Regions from separate parts of the Methylocella sp. genome, predicted to be linked through region 2. Evidence: predicted binding sites of a transcription regulator. Region 2 holds the regulator's gene; each other region holds the start of a gene.
The links. The regulator PhoB, encoded in region 2, activates phosphate uptake and scavenging genes when phosphate is short. The targets are predictions, from matches to a motif close to TGTCATNNANCTGTCAT.
Positions count from the first base shown of each region.

Region 1: ACILRB_RS09570 (DUF2794 domain-containing protein) is a predicted target of PhoB. The motif match lies at 6,313-6,329, and genes of this name have one in related genera.
Region 3: ACILRB_RS05870 (Orn/Lys/Arg decarboxylase N-terminal domain-containing protein) is a predicted target of PhoB. The motif match lies at 6,351-6,367, and genes of this name have one in related genera.
Region 4: ACILRB_RS11070 (UDP-2,3-diacylglucosamine diphosphatase) is a predicted target of PhoB. The motif match lies at 1,714-1,730, and genes of this name have one in related genera.

Region 1 covers NZ_JBGAHM010000018.1:24,821-32,657, reverse strand. The annotation lists gene ACILRB_RS09605 (flavin monoamine oxidase family protein) at 1-633, opposite strand, end outside; gene ACILRB_RS09600 ((2Fe-2S) ferredoxin domain-containing protein) at 776-1,123, opposite strand; gene ACILRB_RS09595 (cation diffusion facilitator family transporter) at 1,294-2,262, opposite strand; gene pqqC (pyrroloquinoline-quinone synthase PqqC) at 2,329-3,084, opposite strand; gene ACILRB_RS09585 (glutathione S-transferase family protein) at 3,266-3,880, shown strand; gene ACILRB_RS09580 (RNA polymerase sigma factor) at 4,090-4,605, shown strand; gene ACILRB_RS09575 (Bax inhibitor-1/YccA family protein) at 4,775-5,560, shown strand; gene ACILRB_RS09570 (DUF2794 domain-containing protein) at 5,711-6,217, opposite strand; gene htpG (molecular chaperone HtpG) at 6,433-7,837, shown strand, end outside.
Region 2 covers NZ_JBGAHM010000001.1:155,321-163,157, reverse strand. The annotation lists gene ACILRB_RS00810 (response regulator) at 44-454, shown strand; gene fldA (flavodoxin FldA) at 703-1,185, shown strand; gene ACILRB_RS00800 (DUF2023 family protein) at 1,164-1,589, shown strand; gene phoB (phosphate regulon transcriptional regulator PhoB) at 1,620-2,381, opposite strand; gene phoU (phosphate signaling complex protein PhoU) at 2,378-3,088, opposite strand; gene pstB (phosphate ABC transporter ATP-binding protein PstB) at 3,188-4,003, opposite strand; gene pstA (phosphate ABC transporter permease PstA) at 4,000-4,839, opposite strand; gene pstC (phosphate ABC transporter permease subunit PstC) at 4,843-5,832, opposite strand; gene pstS (phosphate ABC transporter substrate-binding protein PstS) at 5,912-6,955, opposite strand; gene ACILRB_RS00765 (sensor histidine kinase) at 7,136-7,837, opposite strand, start outside.
Region 3 covers NZ_JBGAHM010000008.1:60,271-68,107, reverse strand. The annotation lists gene ACILRB_RS05890 (TonB-dependent receptor plug domain-containing protein) at 1-1,361, shown strand, start outside; gene ACILRB_RS05885 (hypothetical protein) at 1,397-1,975, shown strand; gene ACILRB_RS05880 (aspartate-semialdehyde dehydrogenase) at 2,158-3,192, shown strand; gene ACILRB_RS05875 (HAD-IA family hydrolase) at 3,264-3,878, opposite strand; gene ACILRB_RS05870 (Orn/Lys/Arg decarboxylase N-terminal domain-containing protein) at 3,924-6,263, opposite strand; gene ACILRB_RS05865 (TonB-dependent receptor) at 6,409-7,837, opposite strand, start outside.
Region 4 covers NZ_JBGAHM010000024.1:28,498-36,334, reverse strand. The annotation lists gene ACILRB_RS11075 (glycosyltransferase family 4 protein) at 1-834, opposite strand, end outside; gene ACILRB_RS11070 (UDP-2,3-diacylglucosamine diphosphatase) at 834-1,649, opposite strand; gene ACILRB_RS11065 (helix-turn-helix domain-containing protein) at 1,835-2,452, shown strand; gene ACILRB_RS11060 (MFS transporter) at 2,449-3,651, shown strand; gene ACILRB_RS11055 (multidrug efflux RND transporter permease subunit) at 3,659-6,772, opposite strand; gene ACILRB_RS11050 (efflux RND transporter periplasmic adaptor subunit) at 6,774-7,837, opposite strand, start outside.

The DNA.
Region 1 (7,837 bases), on a different contig from region 2:
GTCGAAGGCCGTCACGATCTTCGCTTCAGCCGCCATCCAGGTGTAGGTCTCGCGCATCGCCTCAACGAGATGCGCGTCGAGCGCCGGCCCGAACACGACGTTCTGTTCGAGCAGGCGCGGCGGCAGCGCCAGCACGACCTGCTTCGCCGCGACCGTGACGGGCGCGCCGTTCTCGATGAAGGCGAGCTCGACATGATCGCCGCAATCTTTCACCGCCCTGAGCTCGGCCTTCAGGCGGAAACGCTGCGACTGCACCCTGGCGATCAGCGCCTCGGCGAGGCTCGCCATGCCGTCCTCAAGGCGGCGCGCGCCGCCATGGACGCTTTCGCCGGCCGCGCGCTGCGCCTTTTTGTCGAACTCGTCGAGGCGCAGCACGTCGCCCTCGTCGTGCTGGGGAAACGCCTTCAGGCCGAGCTCGGCGACGAGCCGCGTGATTTTCGGCTGCGTGTCCGGCCAGAACCAGGTCGGGCCGAGATCGAGCCGCATGCCGGCCTTTTGCGAAGGCTCCGACAGAATGCGGCCGCCAAGGCGCGGGCGCGCCTCGAACACCGCGAAATCGCGGCCCTGCGCTTCGAGCGCGGCGGCGAGCCTCAGCCCGCACAATCCGCCGCCGACGATGGCTGTCTCCAGCATGTGGACCTCCTGCGGCCCTTGGCGCCGGCGCGCCGAAACGCGCCCTGCGGCCGGCCGATGCGTCAAAGGAAAGATTGCGCCCGGGCGAGTCCGGGCGCCGGCCGGCGACGGAAAAACAGGCTCCCCGCCGCGCCGCGCTTGTTCATGGGTTCGGCACGATGATCAGCCGCTCGACCGGCGCGCCGCCCTTGAAATGCTTCTCGACGATCTCGTCGATGTCTTCGACCGTCTCCGGGTGGTACCAGATCCCCTCGGGATAGACGACCATCAGCGGGCCGGCGCGGCAGAAGCCGAGGCAGCCCGACGACGTCATGCAGACGTCGGGATTGCGCTCCGCGTCGAGCCTGCGCGCGAGACGGTCCCACAGGGGCTGCGCGCCGTTCTCCATGCAGCTTCCGCGCGGATGGCCGGGCGGACGCTTCGTGAAGCAGGCGAAGACGTGATATTTATAGACGATGGGCAGGTCCAGCGAGGACGAGGATTGAGTCATTCCGATCAGGCCGCGTGGTTGTCGACATGATTTAGAAGAGTTCAATTCCCGTGCCGCGGGTTTTTGGGGCGCGTTCGGGACGGCGAAGCGCGTCGCAGGGGCGCGGCTTTAGCCGAAACCCGACATCCCTGTCGCAAAAGCGCCAATGCGGGCGCACTCCGCCCGTCGCCTCACGCTCCGCCGAAACGGCGCTCATAGGCCGCGCGCCATCCGGCGCCGGTCTGGGGCTTGACGAACAGCGTGACGACTTCGGGCGATTCGTCCCTGACGCGGCGCTCGATCTCGACGACGCAGGCCTCGATCTGCGGCGCGGTCAGCGCGTCGGAGAATTCGACGCTGAGCGCGACGAGGATTTGATCCGGCGCAAGATGCACGGCGAGCGCGCCGTTCGCGCCGTCGACGCCGTTCACGCCCTCGGCGACGCGCAGGATCTCGGCGATCGCGTCGGCGTCGGCGGCCTCGCCGATCAAGAGGTCCTTCGTTTCGCGCGCGAGGGCGAAGGCGGTTCCGGCCAGCACGAAGCCGATCAGGATCGAGGCCGCGCCGTCGAATTCGGGCCGCTCGAGCGAGGACGACAGGAAGGTTCCGAGAAAGGCGACGGCAAGGCCGATCAGCGCGGCGCTGTCCTCGAACAGCACCATGAAGGTCGGCGGGTCCTTGCTCTCGCGCACCGCCTGCAACAGGCCGACGCCCGGCCGCTCGGCGCGGAAGCTGCGCAGCGCGATCAGCCAGCTCGCCCCGTCGAACAGGGCGGAAAAGGCCAGCACCGCATAGACGAGGCGCGGATTCTCGACCGGCGCGGGATCGGCGAGGCGGGCGACGCCTTCATAGATCGACACGCCGGCGCCGAGCGCGAAGACCAGGATGGCGACGACGAAGCACCAGAAATAAAGCTCGCGCCCGTACCCCAGCGGGTGCAGCCGGTCGGGCCGCGCCGTCGAGCGGCGCATGCCGTAAAGGAGCAGCAGCTCGTTGCCGGTGTCGACGAGCGAATGGACGCCCTCGCTCAGCATGGCCGAGCTGCCGGTGAGGACGCTCGCGGCGAATTTCGTCGCGGCGACGAGAAGATTGCCGACGACCGCCGCAAGAACCACGAATTTCGAGGAATGGCGCGCGACGCGCCTGACCTTCGCCGCCATGCAAGCGCCGCCTCACGATCAGAAACCCGCGAAGGGTCTCGCGCGCGGCGCGGCGCGGCGCAAGCCCTATTGCGGAACGAAAGCCCCCGGCGGAATGAGGCCCGGCGTCACATAGGCGTGGTGAAGCGCGTCGAGCTGGGCCCAGAGCACGTCGCATTTGAAGCGCACGGCGGCGACGCAGGCCTCCTGCTCGGCCCGGGTCGCGGCATGCGACTTCACATATTGAAGCGCGAAATCGGCGTCGGCCGGCGCCTGCGACAGGCGGCGCTTGAAATAGGCCATCACGCGATCGCTGATGAAATCATAGTTCTCGAGCATGCCGGCGATGCGCTCGCGATGGATCGAGGGCGCGAACAGCTCGGTCAGCGAGGACGCGACGGCGACGGTCAGCGGCTGCTCGCGCACGAAATGGACATAGGCTTCGACGGCGTGGCGCGTCGCCGGCAGGGCGCCGCGGCGCGACATGACATAGTCGCGCTCGAGCCCGAGCCCGTCGGTGAGCACGAGCCAGCGCTCGATGCCGCCCTCCTCCGCGCCGAGGCCGTCATGGTCGTGAATGCGGCTGATCCATTCGCGCCGCAGCGCGCGGTCATGGGTGCGGCTCATCAGCGCCGCGTCCTTGCGCGGCACGGCCTCCTGATAGCAGTAGCGGTTGAGCGCCCAGGCCTGCACCTGCCCCTTGTTCAGCCTGCCGCCATGCAGCAGCTTATGGAACGGATGCTTGTCATGATAGCGTTCGGCGCCGACGGCGCGGATCTGCGCCTCGAACGCCTCGGGCGTCCAGAACTCGTCCGCCGCGCGCGGCGGGGTCATGTCGTTCATGCGTCTTCTCCCTGCATGCGTGTTCTCTTGTGGACGCGAGGCTAGCGCCGGGCGCGCCGACGCGACATGCGCGCGATCAATCCGCGGCGGGCTGGCGCCCCTCTTGCGTGCCGGCTCCGATCTCATCAGCCGCCCGCCTCCGGGCGTTCAGGGCGGCGCCTCCCATGAAAATCCACGTCCCATGAAATTCTATATGACGCCCGGCTCCTGCTCGACGGGAATCCACATCCTTCTCGAGGAGGCGGGCCTCGTGTTCGAGGCCCATGTCGTCAATCTCGTCAGGGGCGACAATCTGAAGCCCGACTATCTCGCCATCAACCCCCACGGCACGATTCCGACGCTCGTGCTCGACGACGGGACCGCGCTGACCGACTTCGTCTCCATCGCCCTGTGGATCGCGAAGACCTACCCCCGCCGCAAGCTGCTGCCGGAAGACCCGGCGGCGGCGCAGCTCGCCCTCGAGACGCTGAGCTTCGCCACCCGCCACATCCACGGCGAAGGATTCCGCCGCGTCTTCACGGCCGAGAATTATGTCACGAAAGGCAGGGACGTCGAAGCGGTGAAGGCCGAAGGGCGCGAGATCGTGACGCGCGCGCTCGAGACGGTCGACGGCGAGATCGCCGGCGCGGATTATGTCGCGGGCGCTTTCTCGATCGCCGACGCGGCGCTGTTCTATGTCGAGTTCTGGGCCGACAAGACGCAGATGACCCTGCCGCCGAACTGCCGCGCCCATTACGAGCGCATGCGCGCCCGCCCGGCGGTGCGCCAGGTGCTGGCAGAGGAGGGATACCGATAGCCCCCCGGCGGGCGGGCGCCGGCGGCGCCTGCGCCCGCCTATTCAATCCGGCGTCAGAATTAAATTAGATTAACTACAAACTATACTTATTGCTTTCGCTCCAGCCAAAAGTATTCTGCCCCGGCGAAGCAACCTGACGTCAGATCCGCCCCGATGAGTTTTGCGCATGTGACGACCGCCGTTCGCGCGGAACGATCGGGCGTTCCCCGATGAACCTTTGGCGGGCGACGCTCGGGCGTCTTTTCGCGCAGCATCGCGCGCGCATGGAGGCGATCGTGGCGCGGCGCGTGCGCGACCGCGACGTCGCCGCCGACATCGTGCAGGACGTCTTCGCCAATGTGCTGCAGTCGGGCGGGCGCGGCTCGCCCGAGGCCGACACGCGCCTGCTCTACGCGGCGGCGCGCAACGCCGCCATCGACCGCAGCCTGATGTCGGCGCGGCGGCGTCGGCTGCTGGGCCGGGTGCTGCCCGAGCAGATCGCCGCGCCGCAGCCGGAGTCGGGAGCCGAAATCGAGGGGCGCGAGGCCGTCGCCGCGCTCGACCGGGCGCTCGGCGAGCTTTCGCCCCGCGCCCGGACGATCTTCCTGATGCACCGCATCGACGGCGCGCCGCACGCCGAGATCGCCGCCGCCATGGAGATCAGCGTCAGCGCCGTCGAAAAATCGCTCGCGCGCACGCTGCGCCACTGCCAGGAGCGGCTGAAGCCGCATCGTGAGCCGCGCTGAAGCCCTCGCCCGGCCGGCCGGGCTGCGCGGCGCCGGAAACCTTAAGTATTGTTCATGTCCGCCGACCTTGTGGCGCCCCGAAGGCTGGGCCATATTGCCCTTATGTCCGCCCACGACGGCGGCGGCCGGAGGCGGCCCGCCTCCCCAATCGAACTTTTTGAGGAAATTCATGTCCGACTTCGACCGCAACGCAAGCGCCCGCTGGGGCCAGGGCGTCGCGCGGGCCGGTCGCCTTGAGATCGACCAGGGCCTGCGCTCCTACATGCTGGGCGTCTACAACAACATGGTGATCGGCCTCGCCCTCACCGGCCTTGTCGCGCTCGGCGTCAACATGCTGGCCGTCGCCGGCGACCCGTCCATGGCTGTCGCCAAGATGGGCTCGATCCCGCTGACGGCGCTCGGCGCCGCCCTTTACAGCAGCCCGCTGCGCTATGTGGTGATGCTGGCGCCGCTCGCCTTCGTGCTGTTCTTCTCGTTCCGCATCAACTCGATGTCGGCGTCGTCGGCGCGGACCATGTTCTTCGCCTTCGCGGCGACCATGGGCCTGTCGCTGTCCTCGATCCTTCTGGTCTACACCGGAACGTCGGTGGCGCGCGCCTTTTTCATCACGGCGGCGGCCTTCGGCGGCCTCAGCCTCTATGGCTACACGACCAAGCGCGACCTCTCCGCGATGGGCGCGTTCCTGGTCATGGGCGTGATCGGCCTCGTGATCGCGAGCCTCGTCAACCTGTTCGTGCAGAGCTCCGCCTTCCAGTTCGGCCTGTCGATCCTGTCGGTGCTGATCTTCTCCGGCCTCACCGCCTGGGACACGCAGGCGATCAAGGAGATGTATTACGCGAGCGACGATTATGAAGTCGCGACCAAGAAGTCGATCAACGGCGCGCTGATGCTCTATCTCGACTTCATCAACATCTTCCAGTCGCTGCTCTTCCTCAGCGGCGACCGCAACAACTGAGCCGCGGCCTGCGCCGCGCGGCTGAAAGCTGCAAGACTGAAAGCTGCAAGACTGAAACCAGAAAGGCCCCGCGCGGGGCCTTTCTTTTTGCGCCTTTGGCGCGCGTGCTTGTGTTCTCAGGCTCCCCTCGCCGCGCAGCCGGGACGCGCGTCAGCCCGACACAAGCTTCAGCCTGCGGTCCAGCACGGCGAGGACGCGGGCGAGATCATGGCCGCGTTTCAGCGTCACCCCGCCCGAGGCGACGACCGCATAGGCGCCCTGGCGGCGGGCGAGCTTCGGCGTCTTTTCGATTCGGTAGAGCGCGCATTCGCAGGCGCGGCGATAGACCGAGAACACGGCCCTGTCGCGCAAAAAATCCAGCGCATAGTCGCGCCATTCGCCGTCCGCCACCTTGCGGCCATAGAGATCAAGGAGCGCGCGCAGCTCGAACCGGTCAAAGGAGACGATTTCTCCCGCGCCGCGCGGCGCCGGCCCGTCGACGACGAACGCCTGACGTTCAGGAAACTGTCGTTCGGGAAACTGTCGTTCGGGAAACTGTCGCTCGGGAAACTGTCGCTCGGGAAACTGTCGCTCGGGAAAGGGGCCTCCTCGCCGCGTCTCGGCCGGAAAAGGCGCGGCGAACTCCCGGCTGTCCTCGGCTGTCTCCCGATCGCTCATGTCGCGCCGATTCTGTTAGAGGCTGGATGCGTCGAAGGGCCAGATCGAACGGATGGGCGATCATCGCGCGCGGCCATGGCGGCGGCAAGGGCTTTCTGACGCTTGTGCGACAAAGCTTGCGCCGGCCTTGCGGGCGTTGCGCGCAGGGTCTTGCGCGCCGCCGCCGCAGGGCCGATATCAGCGCGCGAAAACTGATTTTGGGAGCAAGCCGTCACATGAGCGAAGCTGCGGGAAGCACACAGGCCTTTCAGGCGGACGTCGCGCGGCTGCTGCACCTCATGGTGCATTCGATCTATTCCGACCGCGACATTTTCCTGCGCGAGCTTCTGTCCAACGCCGCCGACGCCTGCGAGAAGCTGCGCTATGAGGCGCTGACGGATCCGGCGCTCGCCGCGCCGCCGCGCATCGTCGTGACGCTCGACAAAGAGGCCGGTCTCCTGTCGGTCGAGGACAATGGCGTCGGCATGACGCGCGAGGAGCTCGCCGAATCGCTCGGCACCATCGCGCGCTCGGGCACGCGGGCCTTTCTCGACCGGCTCGGCGCGAAGCCCGAGGGCGACGGCGCAAGCGCCGACGACGAGCCGCACGACGCGCCCGACGACGCCGTCGGCCGCAGGACCCCGCAGGCCGACCTCATCGGCCAGTTCGGCATCGGCTTTTATTCGGCGTTCATGGTCGCCTCCCGCGTCGACGTCTATTCGCGCCGCGCCGGGGCCGACGAAGCCTTTTTGTGGAGCTCCGACGGCAAGGGCTCGTTCAGCGTCGCGCCCGTCGCGCGCGAGGCCGCGCCGGCGCATGGGACGCGCGTCGTGCTTCATCTCAACGACGAGTCGAAGGACTATCTCGACGCCGACAGGATCGAGCGGATCGTGCGCGAACATTCGAGCGCGCTCGCCGCGCCCGTCGATCTCCTTGAGGCGCCGGGCGGCGAGCCGCGCCGCCTCTCGGACGGCCAGGCGCTCTGGACCAAGCCGCGCAGCGCCATCACGCCCGAAGACTACGCCGATTTCTACCGCACCCTGTCCGGCCAGTTCGACGAGCCGGCGCTGACGGCGCACTGGCGCGCCGAGGGGCGCCATGAATATACGGTCCTGGCCTTCGTGCCGTCCTCGCGCCCGCTCGACCTGTTCAGCCCGGAGCGGCAGGGCCGCGGCAAGCTTTATGTGCGCCATGTGCTGATCACGGACGACGCCGAGATTTTGCCGCGCTGGCTGCGCTTCGTCAAAATCGTGGTCGATTCGGCCGACATCCCGCTCAACGTCTCGCGCGAGATGATTCAGGAGAGCCCCGTCTTCGGCGCGATCAGGAAAGCCGTGGCCGGCCGCATCCTGCAGGAGCTGACGCGGCTCGCCGGAGCCGACCCGGAGAAATTCGACGCCGTGTGGCGGAATTTCGGGGCCGTGCTCAAGGAAGGGCTCTATGAAGCGCCCGAAAAGCGCGACCAGCTTTTTTCCGTCGCGCGCTTCGCGACTTCGACCCACCCCGACGGCGCGCGCACGCTGAAGGACTATGTGGCCGGCCTGCGCGAGAATCAGACCGCCGTTTACTACCTGCTCGGCGACGATCTGAAGCGCCTCGCCGCGAGCCCGCAGCTCGAAGGATTTTCGGCGCGCGGCGTGG
Region 2 (7,837 bases):
TTCGAGTTTTGGAACCGGTCGAAACACCCATTGTTAACACGGCATGCCGCAGGAACCCGCCAGACCGCCGCTGATTCTCGTCGTCGAAGACGAGGCGATCGTGCGCATGTTCGGCGCCGATCTGCTCGAAGCGGCGGGATTCGCCGTGATCGAGGCCGCCGACGCCGACGAGGCGCTGACCGTGCTGCGGCGACGCGACGACGTGAGCGCCGTGTTCTCCGACGTCGACATGCCGGGCCGGCTCGACGGAGCGGAGCTCGCCGGGCTCATCAGGGAGAAATGGCCGGAGATCGCGGTCGTGCTGACCTCCGGCCGCGGCGGCGGCGGCCTCAGGGGCGCTGGCGCGGCCTTCGTGCCGAAGCCTTATGAAGCGGACACGCTGCTGCGCGAGATCAGGAACGCGGTCCGCCGCTCCGCAGGCGGCGACGCAGCGCGACGCCCGTCGAAACGCTGAACGCGATGTATGCAAACGAAGAGATCTTAGAAAGCTTCGAACATATAGATTAGACGCATACTAAATATAATTCATATCTTTCGCCGCCGCATTCATTTCCCGTGGGACCCAATTTACAATTGGCCGCAGGCGACTTACGAAAACGGCGTCCGAGAATAAACGTCTGACATCGCTCTATACAGTATAGAGGCATACGCGTCCCGGCGGACGCGTCGCCTTGCCATGCAAATTTCAGGAAGAGGCACGACATGAGCGTCACGATCATCTTCGGCTCCGACGGCGGCGCGACGAAGGGCGTCGCCGCCAAGATTTCCAAGAAATGCCAGGGGCGGCCGGTCAACATCAAGGACGCCACGACGGCGGACTTCGAGAACTGCAATCTTCTGATCCTGGGCTCGCCGACTTACGGCGACGGCACGCTGCAGACGGATTGGGAGGACAACATCGACAAATTGCGCGCCGCCAATCTCAAGGGCAAGAAAGTCGCGCTGTTCGGCACCGGCGACCAGCAGGCCTATCCGACGTCGTTCTTGAACGCGATGGGCATTCTTTACGACGAAGTGTCGGATCTTGGCGCGCAGGTGGTCGGCTTCACCGACACGGCGGGCTTCGACTATGTCGAATCGACCGCCGAACGCGACGGCAGGTTCGTCGGCCTCGCGCTCGATCAGGACACCCAGTCCGGCATGACCGAAAAAAGGGTGACCGCATGGCTGAGCCAGCTGCTTTGAGCGACGCCGCGTGGCCCGCTCCGCCCTGCTGGTCGGCCGAAGCCGCGCCGATGCTGCGGCTGTTTCACCATCAGCTCTATGAATATGGGCGGGGCGTCCGGGCCCTGTTCCTGATGACCGTCAGCCCACAGGAGCTGGCGCTTGCGCTCGCCAAGCTCAAGGCCCGCGACATCTCCCATTTCGTCCAGGAGCTCGGCGCGGCGAAGGCCAATCTTTTCTTCGGGCGGCCCGCCTTCGTGGCCGTGGCGCAGGCGCTCGTGACGCGCCCGCTCAACACGCTGACGGCGGAAGAGGATTTCATGCTCGGCACGCTGCTCGGCTACGACGGCGAGCAGCAATGCCGCCGTTTCCTCGCCCGCGCCGGGCGGGGCGCGGACGCGGAGCTTCCGCTGGCCGCGGAGTGAGACGCGCGCGCCGCCTCGCGGCGGAAACGCTCAGCTCTTGCCGAACGTCTCGTCGAAGGAATAGCCGGCGCCGCGCACGGTGCGGATCGGATCCCTTTCGCCCGGCTCCGACAGCGCCTTGCGCAGCCGCCCGACATGGACGTCGACCGTGCGCTCGTCGATTTCGGCCGAAAGGCCCCAGACGCTGTCGAGAAGCTGCGCGCGCGAGAACACCCGGCCGGGACGCTCGAGCAGATGCTCGAGGAGCCGGAATTCGGTCGGCCCCAGATGCACGTCGCGGCCCTTGCGCCTGACGCGCCAGTTCTGCCGGTCGAGCTCGAGGTCGCCCGCCGTCAGCACGGTGGCGACGCGGTCCGGCCGCGCGCGGCGCAACAGGGCGCGCACCCGGGCCATGAGTTCGGGCACGGAAAACGGCTTCACGACATAATCGTCGGCGCCGATCGAAAGGCCGCGCACGCGCTCGCTTTCCTCGCCGCGCGCGGTGAGCATGATGACGGGCAGGGTCCGCGTGGCTTCGCGCGCGCGCAGCCGCCGGCAGATCTCGAGCCCCGAGACGCCCGGCAGCATCCAGTCGAGGATGACAAGATCGGGCGGCGTCTCGGCGAGGCGCATCTCGGCCTCGTCGCCGCGCTCGACGCGGTCGACGACGAAGCCTTCGGCCTCGAGATTATAGGCGAGCAGCATGCTCAGCGCGGATTCGTCCTCCACGATGAGGATGCGCGGGGCGGGGGTGGGGGCGAGGGCTTTTGCGCCGCCGGCGCTTCTTTCGGCGTTGGTCTGAAGGTCGTTCATGGCTTCGTCGAAGGTTCGGCCAGCACGCTGCGGCCCTTGGGACGGTCGGTCGGAAGGATTTCGCCCGTGACGAGATACACCACCGTCTCGGCGATGTTGGTCGCATGGTCTCCGATGCGCTCGATGTTCTTGGAGCAGAACAGCAGATGGGCGCAGAAGGAGATGTTGCGCGGGTCCTCCATCATGAAGGTCAACAGGTCGCGGAAGACGGAATCCTCGAGCGAGTCGAGATCGGCGTCATAGGTCCACACCTCGCGCGCCCGCACGATGTCGCGGTCGGCGTAGGCGTCGAGCACGTCCTTGAGCAGCATGGCGGCGTTTTCATGCATCGACTTGAGGCCGACGATGGCGCGCGGAATGCGCACGTCGCCCGCGATCTTGATGGCGCGCCGCGCGATGTTCTTGGCGAGGTCGCCGACGCGCTCGAGGTCGTTCGAGATGCGGATGGTGGCGATGATCTCGCGCAGGTCGACGGCGAGCGGCTGGCGGCGGGCGATGGTCAGGATCGCCTGCTCCTCGATCTCGCGCTGGAGCGTGTCGAGCCGGCCGTCGGCCTCGATCGTGCGGCGGGCGAGATCCATGTCGAAATTGGCGAGCGCGTCCATCGCGTCGGTGAGCATCTTTTCGGAAATGCCGCCCATTTCGGCGATCTTCTGGCCGAGGCTTTCGAGCTCGGCGTCATAGGCTTTGACGATATGGTCGGGCATTGCGTGTCCTTGAAGCCTTGGGCGGCGCGACGGCCGGGTGTGCGGCGGAGCGCGCCGTCGCGTGAAGTTCGCGCGCCGCCGCCCGGCGCCGGGCGGCGCCTAGCCGAAGCGGCCGGTGATGTAGTTCTGCGTCTGCTTCTTTTCCGGCTGGGTGAAGATTTGCGTCGTCACGCCGAATTCGATCAGCTCGCCGAGATACATGAACGCCGTGTAGTCGGAACAGCGCGCCGCCTGCTGCATGTTGTGTGTGACGATGGCGATGGTGTACTTGACCTTGAGCTCGTCGATGAGCTCCTCGATCTTGGCGGTCGAGATCGGGTCGAGCGCCGAGCAGGGCTCGTCGAGCAGGATGACCTCGGGCCGGATCGCCACGGTGCGCGCGATGCACAGGCGCTGCTGCTGGCCGCCGGACAGGGAAAGCCCGGAGGCTTTCAGCTTGTCCTTCACCTCGCCCCACAGGGCGGCGCTGGTCAGCGCGGCTTCGACGCGGTCGTCGAGCTCGGATTTTCCGACCTTCTCGTAGAGCTTGATGCCGAAGGCGATGTTGTCATAGATCGACATCGGAAAGGGCGTCGGCTTCTGGAACACCATGCCGACGCGCGCGCGCAGCAGGTTGAGGTCGACGTCCGGCTTCAGGATGTTGTCGCCGTCGAGCAGCACTTCGCCGTCGGCGCGCTGCTTCGGATAGAGGTCGTACATCCGGTTGAGAATGCGCAGGAGCGTGGACTTGCCGCATCCCGACGGGCCGATGAAGGCGGTCACGCGATTGGCGTAAAGCGGCAGGCTCACGCTCTTCAGCGCGAGATGATCGCCGTAATAGAAATTGAGGTTGCGGACCGCGATCTTCTGCTGCTGCGCCGCCGCCGCCTTGGCGGCGGGCTGGGCTGAGACGGAGGAGGGCGTGGCGGCGGTCATTTTTCGTTCCTCTGCGCGCCGAGCGCGCGCGCGCCGATCGACAGCGCGAGCACGGCGAAAGTGATGATGAGCGCGCCTGCCCAGGCGAGCTGCTGCCACTCCTTGTAGGGGCTGAGCGCGAACTGGAAGATGACCACCGGAAGGGTCGACATGGGCGCGTTGAGGTCGGAGCTGAAGAACTGGTTGTTCAGCGCGGTGAAGAGCAGCGGCGCGGTCTCGCCGCTGATGCGCGCGACGGCGAGCAGCACGCCGGTGACGAGGCCGGCGCGCGCCGCGCGATAGGACACCTTGGCGACGATCACGGAGCGCGGCATGCCGAGCGCCGCCGCGGCTTCGCGCAGCGGGTTGGGCACCAGCAGCAGCATGTCCTCGGTCGTGCGCAGGACGACCGGCACGACGATGACGGCGAGCGCCACCGCGCCGGCGTAGGCCGAGAAATGGCCGACGCGCGCCACCACCACTTCATAGATGAACAGGCCGACGATGATCGAAGGCGCGCTGAGCAGGATGTCGTTGATGAAGCGCACGACCGTCGTCAGCTTCGAATAGCGGCCGTATTCCGCCATGTAGGTGCCGGCGAGCATGCCGAGCGGCGCGCCGACCGCGAGGCCGAGCGCCGTGATGATGAGGCTGCCGACGATGGCGTTGAGAAGACCGCCCTGGGAGCCCGGCGGCGGCGTCGTCTGCGTGAAGACGGAGAGCGACAGTCCGCCGAACCCTTCGATCAGAAGCTGCAGCAGGATGACGACGAGGAAGGCGAGGCCGACGACGGTCGCGGCGACGCACAGGCTGAGCGAGATGGCGTTGGCGCGACGGCGCTGGCCGTAGAGCGACATGGATCAGGCTCCCGCGCGGCGGTCGATCCGCAGCAGCATGTAGCGCGCGATCGCCAGGATGATGAAGGTGATGACGAACAGGATGAGGCCGAGCGCGATCAGCGACGAGGTGTAGAGGTCGCCGACGGCTTCGGTGAATTCATTGGCGATGCTGGCCGAGATCGTCGTTCCCGGGGCGAGCAGCGATTCCGAGATGCGATGCGCGTTGCCGATGACGAAGGTGACGGCCATCGTCTCGCCGAGCGCGCGTCCAAGACCCAGCATGATTCCGCCGATGACGCCGACGCGGGCGTAAGGAATGACGATCGCGCGGATCACCTCCCAGGTGGTGCAGCCGCAACCATAGGCCGCCTCCTTCAGCACCGCGGGCACGGTCTCGAACACGTCGCGCGAGATCGAGGCGACGAAGGGCAGCACCATGATCGCAAGGATGAGGCCGGCGGTGAGCACGCCGATGCCATAGGGCGGGCCGGCGAACAGCGACGACAGCACGGGGACGCTGGCGAAGGCGTCGATCAGCAGCGGCTGGACGTGCTTCTGGAGGAAGGGCGCAAAAACGAACAGGCCCCAGATGCCGTAGATGATCGAGGGAATGCCGGCGAGCAGCTCGATCGCGACGCCGATCGGGCGGCGCAGCGGATAGGGGCAGAGCTCGGTCAGGAAGATCGCGACGCCGACGCCGACGGGCACGGCGAACAGCATGGCGATGGCCGAGGTGACGAGCGTGCCGTAGATCGGCGCGAGCGCGCCGAACTGCTCCGTCACCGGGTTCCATTTTTCGGTCGTGACGAAGCCGAAGCCGAAGGCCTGCAGCGCGGGGATCGATCCGACGATCAGCGAGACGATCACGCCGCCAAGGATCAGCAGCACGGTCAGGGCCGCGCCGAGGGTGACGTATCGGAAGGTCGAGTCCTGCAGCTTCAGCCAGTCGAGGACCTTGCGGCGGTCCTGCTGCTTGTCCGAAGCCGCGACGTCGAGGGCGATGTCCGCCACTGTATTTCTCCGCATGCTGGGGCGCCTCGCCGTCGGCGGCGAAGGCGAAAAGGGCGGCGCGCGCGCCGCCCTTCCGTCGTCAGTTGGCGAGGGCCTTGCCGTCCGCGTCCTTGATGTCCGCCGACCAGGTCTTCTCGACCATCTTGACGAGCGACTCGGGCAGCGGAATGTAGTCGAGGCTCTCGGCCATCGGGCCGCCCTTGGCGAAGGCCCAGGCGAAGAACTTGAGCGCCTCCTTGGCGGCGACCGGATCGGCCGGCTGCTTGTGCATCAGGATGAAGGTCGCGGCCGTGATCGGCCAGGAGTCCTTGCCGGGCTGATCGGTCAGGATCTGGTAATAGCCCGGCGCGTTGGCCCAGTCGGCGTTGGCGGCGGCGGCCTGGAAGGTCGGCACCGTCGGCGCGACGGTCGCGCCGGCATGGTTGACGAGCTTGGCGGTCGTCATCTTGTTCTGCTTGGCGTAGGCGTATTCGACGTAGCCGATCGCGCCTTTCGTCTGGATGACGTTGTTGGCGACGCCTTCATTGCCCTTGGCGCCGATGCCGGCCGGCCATTCGACGGCGGTCGCGTCGCCGACCTTCGACTTCCAGTCGGGCGAGACCTTGGACAGGTAATTGGTGAAGTTGAAGGTCGTGCCCGACCCGTCGGAGCGATGCACGATGGCGATCGCCGTCGCCGGCAGCTTGACGGAGGGGTTGAGCTTGGCGATCGCCGGGTCGTTCCAGGCCTTGACCTCGCCGAGGAAGATCTTGGCCATCGTCGGCCCGTCGAGGACCAGTTCGCGGTCGGCGACGCCGTCGATGTTGACGACGGGGACGATGCCGCCGATCACCATCGGCCATTGCACGAGGCCGGCGGCGTTGAGCTCTTCGGCCTTGAGCGGGGCGTCGGTCGCGCCGAAGGCGACGGTTTTGGCCTTGATCTGCTTGATGCCGCCGCCCGAGCCGATGGACTGATAGTTGAGCCCGACTCCGGTCTCGGCCTTATAGGCTTCGGCCCATTTGGCGTAGATGGGATAGGGGAAGGTGGCGCCCGCTCCCGTGATGTCGGCCGCGCCCGCCGGGGCGGCCGCGACGCCGACGACGGCCGCGACGATCGCCGACCGCAGGAAGGAAAAACTCATGGAATACGCCTCTGTGAGTGAGGTGACGCGCCGGGCGTGCAGGCTGCGTGCGCCGCGGCGCGCCGAAACGCGACGCCGCCGCAAGAGGTCCGGCGTCGATGGCGACGCCGCGTCCTAAGCGATCGCGGACAAATCCATATGAAGTCTGAATGACAGTTTGATGACGCCGGCGGCCCCGCGTCAGCCCGGATAAAGCGGCAGCGCGACCGTGAAGGTCGCGCCCTGTCCGGGCGTCGATTCGATCGAGAGCCGCCCCCGATGACGCGCGACGATATGCTTGACGATGGCGAGGCCGAGCCCGGTGCCCCCCTTGGCGCGGCTCTGTCCGACGTCGGCGCGATAGAATCGTTCGGTGAGCCGCGGCAGATGCTCGGGCGCGACGCCGACGCCATGGTCACGCACGCGCAGCAGGCACTGGCGCTCCTGCGCGCTGAGCGCGATCTCGACCGTCTGCTCCGGGGCGTCGGTCGTCCCGTATTTGATGGCGTTCTCGACGAGATTTTCGGCGACGCGCAGAAGTTCGTCGCGATCCCCCGCGACGGTGACCGATTCGGTCTCGATCTCGAGGACGACGCCATTGTCCTGCGCGAGCGGCGTCAGCGTGTCGGCGATGTGGCGCACGATCGCCTGCATGTCGACGGGGGTCTGCGGCGCGAGATGGAGATGCTGTTCGATGCGCGACAGCGAGAGCAGATCGTCGACGAGGCGGGTCATGCGCCGCGCCTGATCGCCCATGATGTGCAAAAACCGCTCGCGCGCCGCGGCGTCGTCGCGCGCGGGCCCCTGCAGCGTTTCGACGAAGCCGAGCAGGGAGGCGAGCGGCGTGCGCAGCTCGTGGCTGGCGTTGGCCACGAAATCGACCCGCATGCGTTCGACGCGGCG
Region 3 (7,837 bases), on a different contig from region 2:
CGGGCTCGACCGACCGCATCAGCTATTTCCTGGGCTACGGCCATTTCTACTCGAACGACGTCGAGGTGACGCCGCAAAACCTCGTGCCGCCCGGGCGCGGGATCAATCCGAACATCTATGACAACAGCACCTTCTCGGTCAGGCTCGGCGCGAAGCTCACGGAGATCTTCGACGTCGGTCTCGTCGGGCGCTACACCAATGCGACTCTCTGGTCGACGAGCGACGATTTCGTCGGCCCGCAAAGCATGCTGACCGGCAGCTTCACCAACCAGAACTTCAGCCGCGTCTTCGTCCACGCCTCCCTGCTCGACGGGCGCTTCGACAATACGGTCGGCGTCTCCTATGTCGATTACGCGCGCAACGTCATGGACCCGAATTTCGATCCGATTTCGCGCAACCTGTACAGCGGCTCGCGCGTGAAGGTCGATTATCTCGGCCGGTTCAACGTGATCGAGGGGCAGACGCTGATCTTCGGCGCCGAACGCGAATCCAATCGCGTCTCGAACAGCAGTCCGCTGTGGGCGGCGAACGGCGACACCGCCGGCTATGTCACGCTGCAATCCGATTTCGGCGGCCGCCTGTTCAACGCCGCCAGCGTGCGCTACGACGCCAACGACCAGTTCGGCGGCCGCGCCACCTTCCGCGTCGCGCCGGCGCTGCTGTTTCCCGAAACCGGCACGAAGCTCAAGGCGAGCGTCGGCACGGGCTTCAAGGCGCCGTCGCTCGACCAGCTCTACAATAATTATCCGGCGTTCAATTTCTACGGCAACCCGGATCTCGGCCCCGAGACCAGCGTCGGCTGGGACGCCGGCGTCGAGCAGACGCTGCTGCCGGGCCGCATCTCCTTCGGCGCGACCTATTTCAACAACGACATCAAAAATCTCATCGACTTTAACAGCACCTTCACGTCCTATGTGAACGTCGGCCAGGCGCGCACCCAGGGCCTCGAAAGCTTCATGAGCCTTTCGCCCTTCGACGGCTTCAGCGTGGTCGCCAACTACACCTATACGGTGGCGATCAACGAGGACGACGATCTGTTCCTGCTGCGCCGCCCGCGCGACAAGGTCAGCCTGACGGCGACGCTGCAGGCGACCGAGCGGCTGCTCCTGACCGCCAACCTGCTTTACGTGGGCCCGTGGCGCGACGTGAACCGCTCGGGAAGCGAGAGCTATATCTTGACGCCCGGCTATACGCTGCTCAACTTCACGGGCGCCTATGATTTCGGCCATGGGCTGACGGCGTTCGGGCGCATCGAGAACGCGCTCAACCTGCGCTACCAGAACCCGCTGGGGTTTCAGGCGCCGGGCCTTGGCGTTTTCGGAGGCGTGAGGTTCGCCTTCGGCCAGAATGGTCTATTATGAGAGCCGAACCAGCATCTTCGCGAGGAATCCCCATCATGCCGCTTTCCGTCGAACATTCGGCCGACTGGCGTCGTCCGATCTGGATCGGGACGCTCGTCGCGGCGAGCGTCGCCTTCAGCCTCGGCTTCGCCTGCGCCGCGCCCTTCGCCGCCTTCGCGGCGCTCGCCGCGCTGACCATGCCGGCGCGGCCCGCGCTGGCGCTCATCGGCCTCGTCTGGTTCGCCAACCAGGCGGTCGGCTTCCTCATCCTGCATTATCCGGCCGACTCCATCGGCTGGGGCCTCGCCATCGGCGTCGGCGCCGTGGGCGGCGCCTTCGCCGCGCGGGCGGCCGCGCGCGCGCTCCCGGCGCCCGAGCCGTTGCGCTACGCGCTCGCCTTTCTCGCGGCCTTCGCGGTCTATGAGGCCGCGCTGCTGGCCATGGCCATCGCCACGGGCGGCGGCCACGGCGCTTTTACCGCCGAGATCATGGGGCAGGTCTTCGCGATCAACGCGGCCGCCTTCCTTGGCCTGCTCGCGCTCAACCGGACCGGCGAGGCGCTTGGCCTCGTCATCCGCCCGGACGCCGCGGCCGCCATGCTTGGGCGCGGCGGAAGCGTCGCGCCGCGCGCCTGAGCGCGTCGTCCCGCGCCTCGACGCGTCTTGCGGCGCTTCGCAAAACCTTGAAAGTTTTGCGGAGCATGCCTATTGCGTAAGACGCGCGGACCGCCTGCGGGCGCCGCGCATGCGCCGTTCCAGCTTTTGCGCCGGAGCGGCCTGACGCGCACGGCGGCCGCAGCCGCATGGAGACGATCAAGATGGGTTTCAGGGTCGCCGTCGTCGGCGCGACGGGAAACGTCGGCCGCGAGATGCTCGACATTCTGGCCGAGCGCCGCTTTCCGGTCGACGAGGTGATCGCGCTCGCCTCCTCGCGCTCGATCGGGACGGAAGTCTCTTTCGGCGACAAGGTCCTGAAATGCAAGGTGCTCGACAATTACGACTTCAGCGGCGTCGACATCTGCCTGATGTCGGCCGGCGGCTCGGTCTCGACCGAATTCTCGCCGCGCATCGGCGCGCAGAACTGCGTCGTGATCGATAATTCCTCGGCCTGGCGCTATGACGCGGACGTGCCGCTGATCGTGCCCGAGGTCAACGCCGACGCGATCGCGGGCTTCGGCAGGAAGAACATCATCGCCAACCCGAACTGCTCGACGGCGCAGCTCGTCGTCGCGCTGAAGCCGCTGCACGACCGGGCGAAGATCCGTCGCGTCGTGGTCTCGACCTATCAGTCGGTCTCGGGCGCCGGCAAGGAGGCGATGGACGAGCTGTTCGCCCAGACCCGCGCCGTCTTCGTGTCCGATCCGGTCGAATCGAAGAAGTTCCCCAAGCGCATGGCCTTCAACGTCATTCCCCAGATCGACGTGTTCATGGAGGACGGTTCGACCAAGGAGGAATGGAAGATGATGGTCGAGGTGAAGAAGATCCTCGACCCCAAGATCAGGCTCGCCGCCACCTGCGTGCGCGTGCCGGTGTTCATCGGCCATTCGGAGGCGGTCAACATCGAGTTCGAGCAGCCGATCACCGCCGACGAGGCGCGGGACATCCTGCGCGAGGCGCCGGGCTGCCTCGTGATCGACAAGCGCGAGCCGGGCGGCTATGTCACGCCGCATGAGGCGGCGGGCGAGGACGCGACCTATATTTCGCGCATCCGCGAGGACCCGACCGTCGAGAACGGCCTGCAGCTCTGGTGCGTCTCCGACAATCTGCGCAAGGGCGCGGCGCTCAACGCCGTGCAGATCGCCGAGACGCTCGTCAACCGCAAGCTGATCGCGCCGAAGCGGGCGGCGGCCTGAGCGGCCTCCGCCGGTCTGAAACGTCCGGACAGTCTGAAAACTGCGGGGCGCGGCCGGAAGCCGCGCCTTTTTCACGCGTCGACGGCGACGCCGAATTCGGCGACGGCCGCCTCCAATGCGGCGCGGTCGGTGAAGGTCACGGCCTTCATGCCGAGCGCCGCCGCCGCCGCCGTATTGTCGGCGCGGTCGTCGACGAACACGCAGTCCTGCGGCGCGAGGCCTTCAAGCTCCAGCACCTTGCGGAAGGCCGCCGCATGCGGCTTCACGAGCCCGAGCTCATAGGAGAGGTAAACCGCGTCGACCGCGCCAAAGGCCGGATAGCGCGCGCGGATATGCTCGATATGCGCGGCGTTGGTGTTCGAGAAGATCGACACGCGGTAGCGCGTCTTGAGCGCGCCTAGCAAATCCTCCATGTCGGGCTCGGCGCTGAAATGGCAGCTCCACAGGTCGAGGAACGGCGCAAAGCCCTGCGAAAAGCCGTGTTCCGCGACAAGGCGCGCGTGCAGCTCGGGCACGCCGAGCGCGCCCGTGCCGATCGCCTCGTCCTCGAGCGCGCGGATCAGCGCGGCGCGCCCCCCTGCGGGGTCCGGGCAGCAGGCGGCGAGCCGGTCATAGAGCAGGGCGTTGTCATGGCGCACGAGGACGCCGCCGAGGTCGAAGATGAAGGCTTTGACAGGTGTGTGCATGGCCAAAGCCTAGCTTTTTCGCGCGACGGTTTGAAGGGCTGAGGCCTATTCGCGCGCGACATAGGTGAAGAAGCGGATCGTCCCGTCGGCCGCCCGCTCGCGGTAGAGGCCCTGGATCTCAGCCTCGAAGCCCGGAAAGAGATTGGCCGAGCGCTCGAACATTTTCAGATAGGCGAGGGCGGGCGAATCGGCGGAAATGCGCTCGCCCGGAACGACGCTGGCGATGCCCGGCGGGTAGACCACGAACAGGGTGGTCGCGATCCGGCCGGCGATCTCGTCGAGCGGCAGATAATCGACCCTGTTGCGCGTCAGCGCCCGCGTCGCCTCGATCGGCGTCAGGACCGGCGTCGGCAGGCGGGCGGGCTCGAACATCGCCTTCTGCAGCTTGCTGACGCCGCAGGCGCGGTAGAAGGCGTGCATCTCGGCGCAGAGGTCGCGCAGCCGCAGGCCGGCATAGCGCGCCGGCCGGGCGCGCACGAATTCGGGAAAGACGTCCTCGAGCCGGGCGTTGTCGTCATGCAGCTTCTTGAAGGCGACGAGGGCGCCGAGCAGCGTCCAGGCCTTGCTCGATTCGACGCCCGGCGTGAGCAAAAAGAGCAGCGAGTTGAGGTCGTTCTTTTCGGCGACGATGCGGTTCTCGCGCAGATATTGGGCGACGACCGGCGCCGGAATCCCATGCGCCTGATAGTCGCCCGAGGCGTCGTCGAAGCCCGGCGTCAGGATGGTCAGCTTGTTCGGGTCGGTGATGGCGAAATCGGGCTCGACATGGGCGAAGCCGTGCCAGCGGGCGCCGGGCGCGAAGGCCCAGAGGCGCGCGTCGCCGACGAGCGTGTCGGTGGCGAGCTCCTCCCAGGCGATCTCGCCCTCGCCGCCCGGGGCCGGCACGCGGTCCGGCGTGAAGGCGTCGAAGAACCATTTGCGCGCCGGGTCGACCTCCTTCTCGATGAACTCGCGGCGCACCGCGCGCAGCTTCTTGCGCAATTCGACGCCGAGCCGGATCGTGTCGTCCCACAACACCACGCCCGAGCGGCCCTTCATCATCTGCGCGCCGACGTCGAGCGAGGCGAACAGCGGGTAGAAGGGCGAGGTCGAGGCGTAGAGCAAAAAAGCCTCGTTGAGGCGGCGGTGTCCGACGCGCCGGTCCTGGCCCTTGATATGCTCGTCCTTCACATGGATCTGCGAGGCCTGCGAGAAGCTCGCGAGCTGCTTGTGGGTCGATTGCGTGGCGAGGATCCCGGGCGAGGCCGGCCCGAGATCGGAAAGGTCCATGGCGAAACGGCCGCGGTAGAGCGGGTGGAATTTCATGAAGCCGGCCCAGGCTTCGTCGAAAAGAATGTAATCGCACAGATGGCCGATGCGGCGCAGGATCTGACGCGCGTCATAGATCGTGCCGTCATAGGTGCACTGCTCGATCACGGCGACGCGGAAGGGGCGTTCGCGCCGCCAGGCTTCGGGGTCCCTGACGAGCGGGTTGAGGCGGATCTTTTCGCGCAGGCGCGTTTCGTCGAGCGCCTCGGCGTAGATCGGGCCGATCAGGCCATAGGCGTTGCGGTCGGTCTCGAGATAGATCGGCACGCCGCCGGCGAGCGCCAGCGCGCCCTGGTGGGCGGCCTTGTGGTTGTTGCGGTCGAACAATACAAGGTCGCCTTCGGCGACGAGCGCGGAGAGCGCGATCTTGTTCGAGGTCGAGGTGCCGTTCAGCACGAAATAGGTTTTCTCGGCGCCGAAGATCGCGGCCGCCTCCTTTTGCGCGCGCAGCGCCGGGCCTTCGTGGGTCAGAAGATCGCCGAGCTCCAGCACGGAATTGTCGAGGTCGTCGCGGAACACGGCCTCGCCGAGATGCTCGACGAAAATGCGCCCGATCGGGCTGCGGCTGTAGAACACGCCGCCATTGTGGCCGGGGCAGGTCCACAGCTGGTTGCCTTCCTCGGCGTAGTCGACGAGCGCGCCGAAGAACGGCGTCTTCAGCGTGTCGGCGTATTGCTTGAGCCGGCTGACGAGGTTGCGGGCGATGAACTCCGGCGTCTCTTCGGCAAGGAACACATAGCCGTCGATGAAGTCGAGCACTTCGACCGGAATGTCCTCGAACTGCTTGCGCCGCACCAGAATGACGATCGGCATGTCAAGGCCGCGCCGGCGCATGAGGTTGATCAGCGAGGCGGTCTTGCCCTCAAAGCCCTTCTTGCCCCAGTCGATCACCATGCAGCCGATCGCGGCGTCGGTCTGCACGGCGAGCTCCGCGTCCTCGATGCGCCGCGCGCGCACGACCTCGATGCCGAGCCGCTCGACCGCGGCCACGATCTGCTGCACGCGCAGCCCTTCGAGGTCTTTCTCGTCGAAGGCCGGCGCGCAGACGAGAAAGGTGAAGCGCCGATAAAAATCCATGTCGCCCTCCGCTGGCGCCTGTTACGCCCGCCCCGCTTCTTAGCAGAGGTCAGGCCGTGGCGGCAGGACGAAAAACGGGGCGAAAGGCGTTATAAAACTGTCACAAGTCGGATGCGGCGGCGGTCGTTCCGCCCTGCCGGCGGACTTAAAAACGCTGCGTCAGACCGGCGAGGACGGCGCGGCGCAGGCCCCATTGCGGCGCGCCGACGCCGACGCCGGAGCCGTCGCGGATCTGATAGCGCGCGTCGCCCACGTTCAGGATGTCGAGCCGCGCCTCCGCGCTCTCGCCGAAGCCGCGCCCGAGCTTCTGCACGAAGCCGAGATTGACCACGGCGTATTGCGGCAGCGAGGCGCCGTTCGGCACGTTCGAGATGGTGGTCCTGAGGCCGCTCTGGACCAGCACGTCGGCGGAGACGCGCGTCGCGAACGGGCTGTCCGCGTTGAAGGCGTAGGAGGCGCCGGCCGAGGCGGTCCAGGTCTGGTCATGGTCGAGATGGATGTAGTGTTGCGCGATGTAGGCGAGATCCTGCGGATCGAAGTTGAACTGCGCGGAGTTGATGTCCTCTCCCATCGCGCGCGACCACGCGGCGTTGGCGTAGATGGTCCAGCCTTCGCCCGAATAACTGGCCGTGAATTCGGCGCCGCCGACCTGCGCCCGCGCATAGTTGAAGCCCGACAGGATGATGGGCGCGCCGAACTGGCCTTCGTCGAGCAGGTTGCGGGCGAGCTTGTAATAGCCGTTGACGCCGATGGCGAGGCCCGGCGCGAGCGCCTGCGAAATTCCGGCGTCGAAATAATGCGAGCGTTCGCTGCGGACCGGATCGTTCAGATAGAGAGCCGGCGCGGCGCTCGTGCCGGCGTAAAGCGCGATCGCGCCCGACGAAATGCGGTCGAAGGCGGGCGGCACGAAATAGCGCGCATAGCCCGCATGCAGCGTCGTCGCCGGCGTCGGCGTCCACACGACGTTGACGCGCGGGCTCAGCTGCGTCTCGCTCACGGGACCGTCAAATCCGTCGAAGCGCAGCCCGTAGTTCAGCGTGAGCTGAGGCGCGACTCGCCATTCGTCCTGTAGATAGACGCCGTAGAGCCCGCCCGTGCGCGCTTCGCCATACGAGAAGGCGAGCGGAGCGCCGGCGGCCTGCGCGCCCTCGGCGTCGACGGCGAAGGCGTTGGTCCACGCGCCATAGCTCACGCGCGTGGCCTGGCCCAGAAATCCGCCGCGCAGCGTGTGGTCCGGCGCGACGCGCCAGCTTGCGTCGCCCTGCGCGCCGCCCGAAAAATTCTCGCGGTTCGCCGACTGCGCGATCCCGTTGAACAGGAGTTCGCCGGCCGTGTCCGGCGCATAGGAGAGAGCGCTGTTGCGCACGAAGGCCGAAATCTGCGCGTCGACCTCGCCGAGCCTCTTCTGGTAGACCAACGCGCCGAACTGCGTATTCTCGACCTGCGACTGGTTGAGGCGCGCGCTGTCGGCCGAATCGCGGCCGCCGAGCGAAAAGCCGAGCTCCGGCGTCAGGCCGGCGACGGCGGGAATCTGGAAATAGCCGCTGAAGGCGCCGCCGAACACGCTGACGCGC
Region 4 (7,837 bases), on a different contig from region 2:
GAGCGGCCCGGCGACGGGCAGGGCGGCGACGGGCAGGCCGCAGGCGAGCGCCTCGATCAGCACCATGCCGAAAGTGTCGGTGCGGCTCGGGAAGACGAGCGCGTCGGAGGAGGCGTAATAGGCCGCGAGTTCGACGGAGCTTTTTGCGCCGACGAAGCGCGCCTTCGGAAAGGCGGCCTCGAGCGCGCGCCGCGACGGGCCGTCGCCGACGACGAGCTTCGAGCCCGGCAGGTCGAGCGCCAGAAAGGACTCGATGTTCTTTTCGGGCGCGAGCCGGCCGGCGTAGAGATAGATCGGGCGCGGCAGGTCGAGCGGCAGCGTCCGTTCGGGCGAAAACAGCCGGTGGTCGACGCCGCGCGACCAGTGCATCAGCCGTTCAAACCCGCGCTTCTTGAGGTCGGAGGCGACGGACGCCGTCGCGACCATCACGCCGGCGCCGGAATTGTGGAAGCGCCGCAGCACGGCGTAGGTGATCCACGAGGGCAGGCGCGTGCGCGTCTCGATATATTCGGGAAAGCGCGTGTGGTAGCTCGTGGTGAAGGCGCGGTTCTCGCGCAGGCAGTAGCGCCGCGCGGCGAAGCCGACCGGACCTTCCGTCGCGATATGGATATGGTCGATCGGCGCGCCGTCGAGCCGCTTGCGGATGGATTTGGCGCTGGCGAAGGCGAGTTTGATCTCGCCGTAGGTCGGCAGCGGCACGGAGGCGAAGCCCTGCGGCGTCAGGAACTCGACCTCGGCGCCGAACTCGCGCAGGGCGGCCGCGACCGATTCGAGCGAGCGCACCACGCCGTTGACCTGGGGCTTCCAGGCGTCGGTCGCGATCAGGATGCGCATCAGGCGGCCGCCTGGCGATGCGCCCGCGCGGCGGAGGACGCGGGCAGCAGGGCCTGTTCGGCCGCCGTCGCCTGCCAGCGCAGGATTTCGAGCCGGCCGTCGGCGTGCTCGGCGACCGCCGTGCAGGACTCGACGAAATCGCCCGTGTTCACATAGAGCGCGCCGCCGATGTCGCGGATCGCGGCGTGATGAATGTGGCCGCAGACGACGCCGTCGACCTGATGGCGGCGCGCGGCGTCGGCGAGCGTCTGTTCATAATCGCCGATGAAGCTCACAGCGTTCTTGACCTTGAGCTTGGCCCAGGAGGACAGCGACCAGTAGGGGAAGCCGAGCCACCGCCGGACCTTGTTGAACCAGCGATTGACGACGAGCGCCGCTTCATAAGCCCAATCGCCAAGGAAAGCGAGCCAGCGCGCGTGCTGGACGACGACGTCGAACTGGTCGCCGTGGATGACGAGAAGGCGCCGGCCGTCGGCCGTGACATGGACCGCGCTGTCGACCACCTCGACGCCGCCGAAGAAGGCGCCGACGAAGTCGCGCGCGAATTCGTCGTGATTGCCGGGGGCGTAGGTGATCTTGACGCCCTTGCGCGCCTGCCGCAGCAGCTTCTGCACGACGTCATTGTGGGACTGCGGCCAGTACCAGCCGCTTTTCAGCCGCCAGCCGTCGATGATGTCGCCGACGAGATAGACGTTGTCGGCTTCATTATGCTTCAGGAAGTCGAGCAGCAGATCCGCCTGACATCCTTTCGTGCCGAGATGAACATCCGACAGGAACAGGCTGCGGTAACGTCTTGGCTCTGCTGACTCGCTCACGCGTCGGATCCTGCGTTCTGCTTTTGCTGCGCTGCTTTATAAAGCAGAGTCGCATGGCTTTCGGATGACGCTATGATGATGGACGCTTGACCGCCCCCGGGCTCGCCGCTTCACGCCGCTTGCGGACGCGCCGGCGCGTTCGATATAACAAACGCGATGGCGGGGCATCGCCGAACGGGGTCGCGATGGGAATCGAAGGGCGGGACAAGGCCAAGGCGCTCGAAGCCGGCGCGCTCGCCGTGTCCGGGCAGCTCGGAAAGGCCGTGCAGCGCCTGCGCAAGGCCTATAATCTGTCGCTTTCCGAGCTTTCGGAACATTCGGGCGTCGCCAAATCGATCATCAGCCAGATCGAGCGCAACGAAACCAATCCGACGCTCGCCACCATCTGGCGGCTGTCGCAGGCGCTCGACGTGTCGATCGAGCGCGTGCTGCAGGCGCAGGACGACGAGCCGTTCCTTGAAAAGACCGAGCGCCGCGACACGCCGATGCTCGTCTCCGACGACGGAAAATGCCGGCTGTCGATCGTCGGCTGGATCAAGACGGTCGAATGGCTGCAATGGTACGAGTTTTCGGCGGACCCCGGCGGCGTGCTCGAATCGGAGGCGCACCAGCGCGGCTCGGTCGAAAGCCTGTCCGTGAGCGAGGGCGAGCTTGAGGTCGAGGTGTCGGGCGTGGTCGAGCGGGCGCGGGCCGGCGACACGCTGCGCTACCGCTGCGACCGGCCGCATGTCATCCGCAACGTCTCGGACCGGCCGGCCGTCGCGACGATGGTCTGCATCCTCAAGGCCGCGGCGATGGAGTGAGCGCGAGGCGCCTCCTGAAGCCCGGCGAATCGCGCGACCTCGCGCTCGTCGCCGGCCTGTTCTTCCTGCCGCTCGGCCTGCAACTGCCCTATTTTCCGGTCTGGCTCGGCGCGCGCGGCTGGAGCGAGGGCGAGATCGCCGCAGCGCTCGCCGCGCCGCTCGTGCTGCGCGTCGTCGTGACGCCGCTCGTCGCGCGCTTCGCCGACCGGCGCGGCCTCGGGCTCGCCCTGCTGCTGTGCGCGCTCGCCATCGCCTGCGGCTATGCGTTCCTCGCCGCGGTCGAAGGCTTCGCCCCGGTCTTTTTCGGCGCGCTCGTCGTCTCGCTCGCCATGGGCTCGTCGCCGGCGCTGTGCGACGCCCTGACCGTCTCGGCGATGCGCCGCGCCGAGGTCGAGGGACGGACGCCGGTCGCCTATGGACATATCCGCGTCTGGACCTCGATCGGCGTGCTCGCCGTCATGCTGGCGTCGCCGCTTCTGGTCCGGCTCTTTCCCGGCGAGCGCATCATCCATGCGCTGCTGCTGCTTTCGATGGCTTCGCTCGGCGCCGGCGCGCTCGCCTTCCGGCGCATGAACCGCGTCCACACGCTCGTTCAGGAGCGGGGCGGACGGCTGACCGCCGACCGCGCGCGGCTGCGCCTCGCGGCCATGGCGATCATGGCCGCGTCGTTCATTCAGGCGAGCCATGCGCAGGTCTACGCCTTCGGCACGCTGGAATGGCGCGCCGCCGGCCTTTCGGCCTTCGCGATCAGCCTCGCCTGGGCGATCGGCGTCGCCGCCGAAAGCGCGCTGTTCATCGTCGCCGGGCGACTGTTTCGCTCCGAGCGCGCCTCGATCTGCCTCCTGCTCGCCGGCGCCTTCGGCGCGAGTTTTCGCTGGATCGCCATGAGCTTCGGGCCGCCGGGCTGGGCCGTCATCCTGCTGCAGACGCTGCATGCGCTGAGCTATGGCGCGACGACGATCGGCGGCGTGCTCCTGCTTGGCGCGCTGGCCACGCCGACGCACCGGGCGCGGATGCAGGGATGGCTTTCGGCGGCTTCGGCCCTGAGCCTCGCCGCCGCGACCTTCGCGGCCGGCGCGCTGACGGCGGCCTTCGGCGCCGGGGCCTATCTGGCCATGGCCGCGCTGGCGCTTCTTGGCGCGGGGGCGGCGCTCGTCGCGGGCGTGCTCAGGGCGCGGCTGCCGCCGCCGCCCTGCTGAGCGGCGCTCATTCCGCCGCCGAGCGGCCGACGCCTTCGTCAAAAATGTCGATCGCAGGCTCGGGGCGGCGGCCGGTCGAATGGTCGCGCGCCACGAAAGTGTAGACCGCCGGCGTGACGAACAGCGTGAACAGCGTGCCGATGGTCATGCCCGAGGCGATGACGATTCCGATCGAAAAGCGGCTCTGCGCGCCGGCGCCGTTGGCGACGATGAGCGGGATCATGCCGACCACCATCGCCGCCGTGGTCATCAGGATCGGGCGAAGGCGCACGGCCGCCGCCTGCACGATCGCGTCGCGGCGGGAGAGGCCGTCCTCGATCTGGAGCCGGTTGGCGAAGTCGACCATCAGGATGCCGTGCTTCGAGATCAGGCCGATCAGCGTGACAAGGCCGATCTGCGAATAGATGTTGAGGCTCGCCGCGCCCACGACGCCGAGGATGTTGAGCGGCAGCAAAGCGCCGAACATCGAGGTCGGCAGGGCGATCAGGATGATGAACGGGTCGCGAAAGCTTTCGAACTGCGCCGCCAGCACCAGAAAGATCACGATCAGCGCGAACACGAAGGTCACGAGAAGGGAGTTGCCCTCCTTGACGTATTGCCGGCTCTCGCCCTGATAGTCGACGGTGAAGTCATGGGGCAGGATCTCCTTGGCGGCCTGCTGCAGGAAGGCGATGACCTCGCCCATGGTGCGGCCGGGGAAGGGCACGCCCTGCAGCGTCGCCGAATTGAGCTGCTGGAAGGTCGGCAGGGCGTTCGGCTGCACGCTCGTCTCGACGCTCGCCACGGTCGCGAGCGGCACGAGGGCGCCGCTCGCGGTGCGCACCTGGTAGCGCGTCAGCCAGTCGGGCGTCAGGCGGAAGTCGCGCGGGGCCTGGGCGATGACCTCGTAGCTGCGCCCATTCATGTTGAAGCGGTTGACGTAATTGCCCCCCAGCATGGTGGCGAGCGAGGAGCCGATCTCGGCCATGTTGAGGCCGAGCCTGTTCGCCTTGTCGGCGTCGATCTTGAGCTCGATCTGGGGCAGGTCGAAGCGCAGGTCGGTGTCGGAAAAGATGAACAGGCCGCTCTTGTCGGCCGCGGCCTTCAGCTTGTCGATCGCCTCGACGATCTCCTTGTAGTCGCCGAGCGAGCGGATCACGAACTGCACCGGCGGCCCGCCGGTCGAGCCCGGCAGGGCGGGGGGAGAGAAGGCGAGGATCTGGGCGCCCGTCGCCTCGGCGAGCTTTGGCTGCAGTTCGGCGAGGACCGCCTTCTGGCTGCGCGCGCGCTGGTCCCAGGGCTTGAGGATGACGCCGCCAAAACCCTGCCGCACGCCGTTCGAGCCGTTGATGAGAAAGACGTTGTCCTTTTCGGGGATCGCGTCCGCGGCCTTCTGGACCTGCGCCGTGGCGCGTTCGAGATAGTCGAGATTGGCGTATTGCGGCGCCTTGATCAGCGCGAAGATCGCGCCCTGGTCTTCTTCGGGGGCGAGCTCGCGCGGCGTCGAATAGAACATGATCGCCGTGAGGACGATGGTCCCGGCGAGGATCAGCATGGTCAGGGCGCGGAACTCGAGGCTGCGCGCCAGGCGGCGGCGGTAGGCCTCGCGCAGCCAGTTGAACACCCTGTCGATGCGCGCCGCGAGGCTGCGCCCGCGGTCCTCGGCCGGGGGCTTCAGGAGATAGGCGCACATCATCGGCGAGAGCGTCAGCGCGACGACGCCCGAGACGACGACCGCGCCCGCGAGCGTGAAGGCGAATTCGCGGAAGAGCGCGCCCGTCAGCCCGGTGACGAAGCCGATCGGGGCGTAGACGGCGGCGAGCGTGATCGTCATGGAGATCACGGGGCCGGCGATCTCGCGCGCGCCGACGAGGGCCGCCTCCTGCGGACTGAGCCCGTCCTCGATATGGCGATGGATGTTCTCGACCACCACGATGGCGTCGTCGACGACGAGGCCGATCGCCAGCACCAGCGCGAGCAGGGTCAGGAGATTGATCGAATAGCCGAGCGCCAGCAGGACGATCATCACGCCGACGAGCGACAGCGGAATGGTGACCACCGGCACGATGGTGGCGCGCAGGCTGCCGAGGAACAGGAAAATCACGACGACGACGATGGCCGCGGCCTCGGCGAGGGTTTTTTCGACCTCGGCGATGGAGGCGCGGATGAAGTCGGTCGCGTCATAGGCGATCGACGCTTCGAGCCCGACCGGAAGCTGCGTCTTGAGCTCGGGAAAGGCGGCGCGCACGGCCGTGATGACGTCGAGGGGATTGGCGGTGGGCGTCGGATAGACGCCGATGAACACGGCCTTCAGCCCGTCGAACTGCGACGAGGAGTCGGCCGAGGCCGGGCCGAGCTCGATGTCGGCGATCGCCCCGAGCCGCGTCAGCGCGTCGCCGCGGGCGAGCACCACGAGATTGGCGAAGGCCTGCGCCGAATCGAGCGAAGTCTGGGCGTTGATCGCGGTCTGGACGAAGTCGCCCTTGATCTGGCCGGCGGCGGAGGTGAAATTATTGGCCGCGAGCGCGGCCCGCACGTCGTTTGGCGTCACGCCGCGCGCGGCCATCTTGTTGGGGTCGAGCCAGATGCGCATGGCGAAGGTCTGGCCGCCCAGAATCTGCGCGTTGGCGACGCCTTCGATGGTCTGCAGCTTCGGCTGGACGACGCGGGTCAGATAGTCGGTGATCTGCGAGGGCGTCATGACCTTCGACGAGAAGGACATGTAGAGCAGGGCGCTGGATTCGCCCGTCTGCTTGACGACCACCGGGTCGAAGGCTTCGCGCGGAAGCTGATATTTGATCTGGTTGACCTTGGAGAGCACGTCCGCCAGCGCGCGGTCGGCGTCGGCGTTGAGCAGCAGGTTCAGCGTCACGGTCGAGACGTTCTGCTGCGAGCTCGTGACCAGCGTGTCGATCCCCTCCGCGCTGGCCACGGCCTGGGCGATCGGCGTCGTGATGAAGCCCTTGACGAGATCGGCGTTGGCGCCCGGATAGCTCGTGGTCACGGTGATCGTCGTCGACGACAGCTCTGGATACTGGCGCACCTGGAGCTTGAACGCGGCCTGAAGGCCGACGAGCAGGATCAGCAGGCTGACGACGCTGGCGAGGACCGGCCGGCGGACGAAAATATCGGTGAAAGACATTTCACTCCTTCGGACGCGCCGGCGGCGGCGTCAGCGCGGTGTCTCTCGTGACGCGCGCGAGCGCGCCGTCCGTCGTCTTGATCTGGCCTTCGGTCACGACGAGCTCGCCGGGCCGCACGCCGTCGAGGATCGCGATCCTGTCCTCGCGCGCCTCGCCGACGCGCACGAAACGCCGTTCGAGCTTCATCGGCCTGTCGTCCGCTGCGGCCGCCGCCTGCGCCGACCCGTCCGGCGGCGGGGCCGGAACCGCGACGAACACGCTGTCGCCGTAAAGGGAATAGGTGACGGCGGTGCGCGGCGCGGTGACGACCTCTTTCGGCTCGCCGGCGTCGACGACGACATTGGCGAACATGCCGGGCAGGAGCGCCTTGTCCTTGTTTTCGAGCACGCCGCGCAGAAGCACGTTGCGGCTTTCCGGCGAGACGCGGGCGTCGACCGTCTCGACCTTGCCGCGGAACACGCGGCCCGGATGCGAATCGACCGTGACCTCGATCTCCTGGCCGGGCTTCAGGCGATCGAGCCATTTCTCGGGCGCCGGAAAATCGACATAGATGGGATCGAGCTGCTGGAGGGTGATGAGCGTCGTCCCCGGCGAGACATACTGGCCGAGGTCGATCTTGCGGATGCCGAGGCGGCCCGCGAAGGGCGCGGCGATCTGCTTCTGGGTGACGACGGCGCGCACCCGCTCGACGGCGGCCGCGGCCTGGTCGCGCGCAGCCTCGGCGGCGTCGAAGCTCGCCTTGGTGGTGTTGCCCGACCTTGTCAGCTGGCTCTGGCGCTCGAGCGCCAGATCGGCGTTCTTGAGCACGGCGAGATTGCTCTTGAGCTCGGCCTGCTCGACGAAATTGTCGATCTCGAACAGCGGCGCGCCCTTCTCGACGTCCTGTCCCGACCGGACCTTGACGGCGACGACCACGCCGCCGATCTGCGGCGCGACCTCGACGCCCTGAAAGGCGCGGAAGCTGCCGATCGCCGGCAGGCGCGGCGTCCAGGAGTCCGCCTGCGCAGGCGCGACCGCGACGGTGGTCGGCGGCGGCTCGGCCTGCGCGATGAACTGGCGGATCA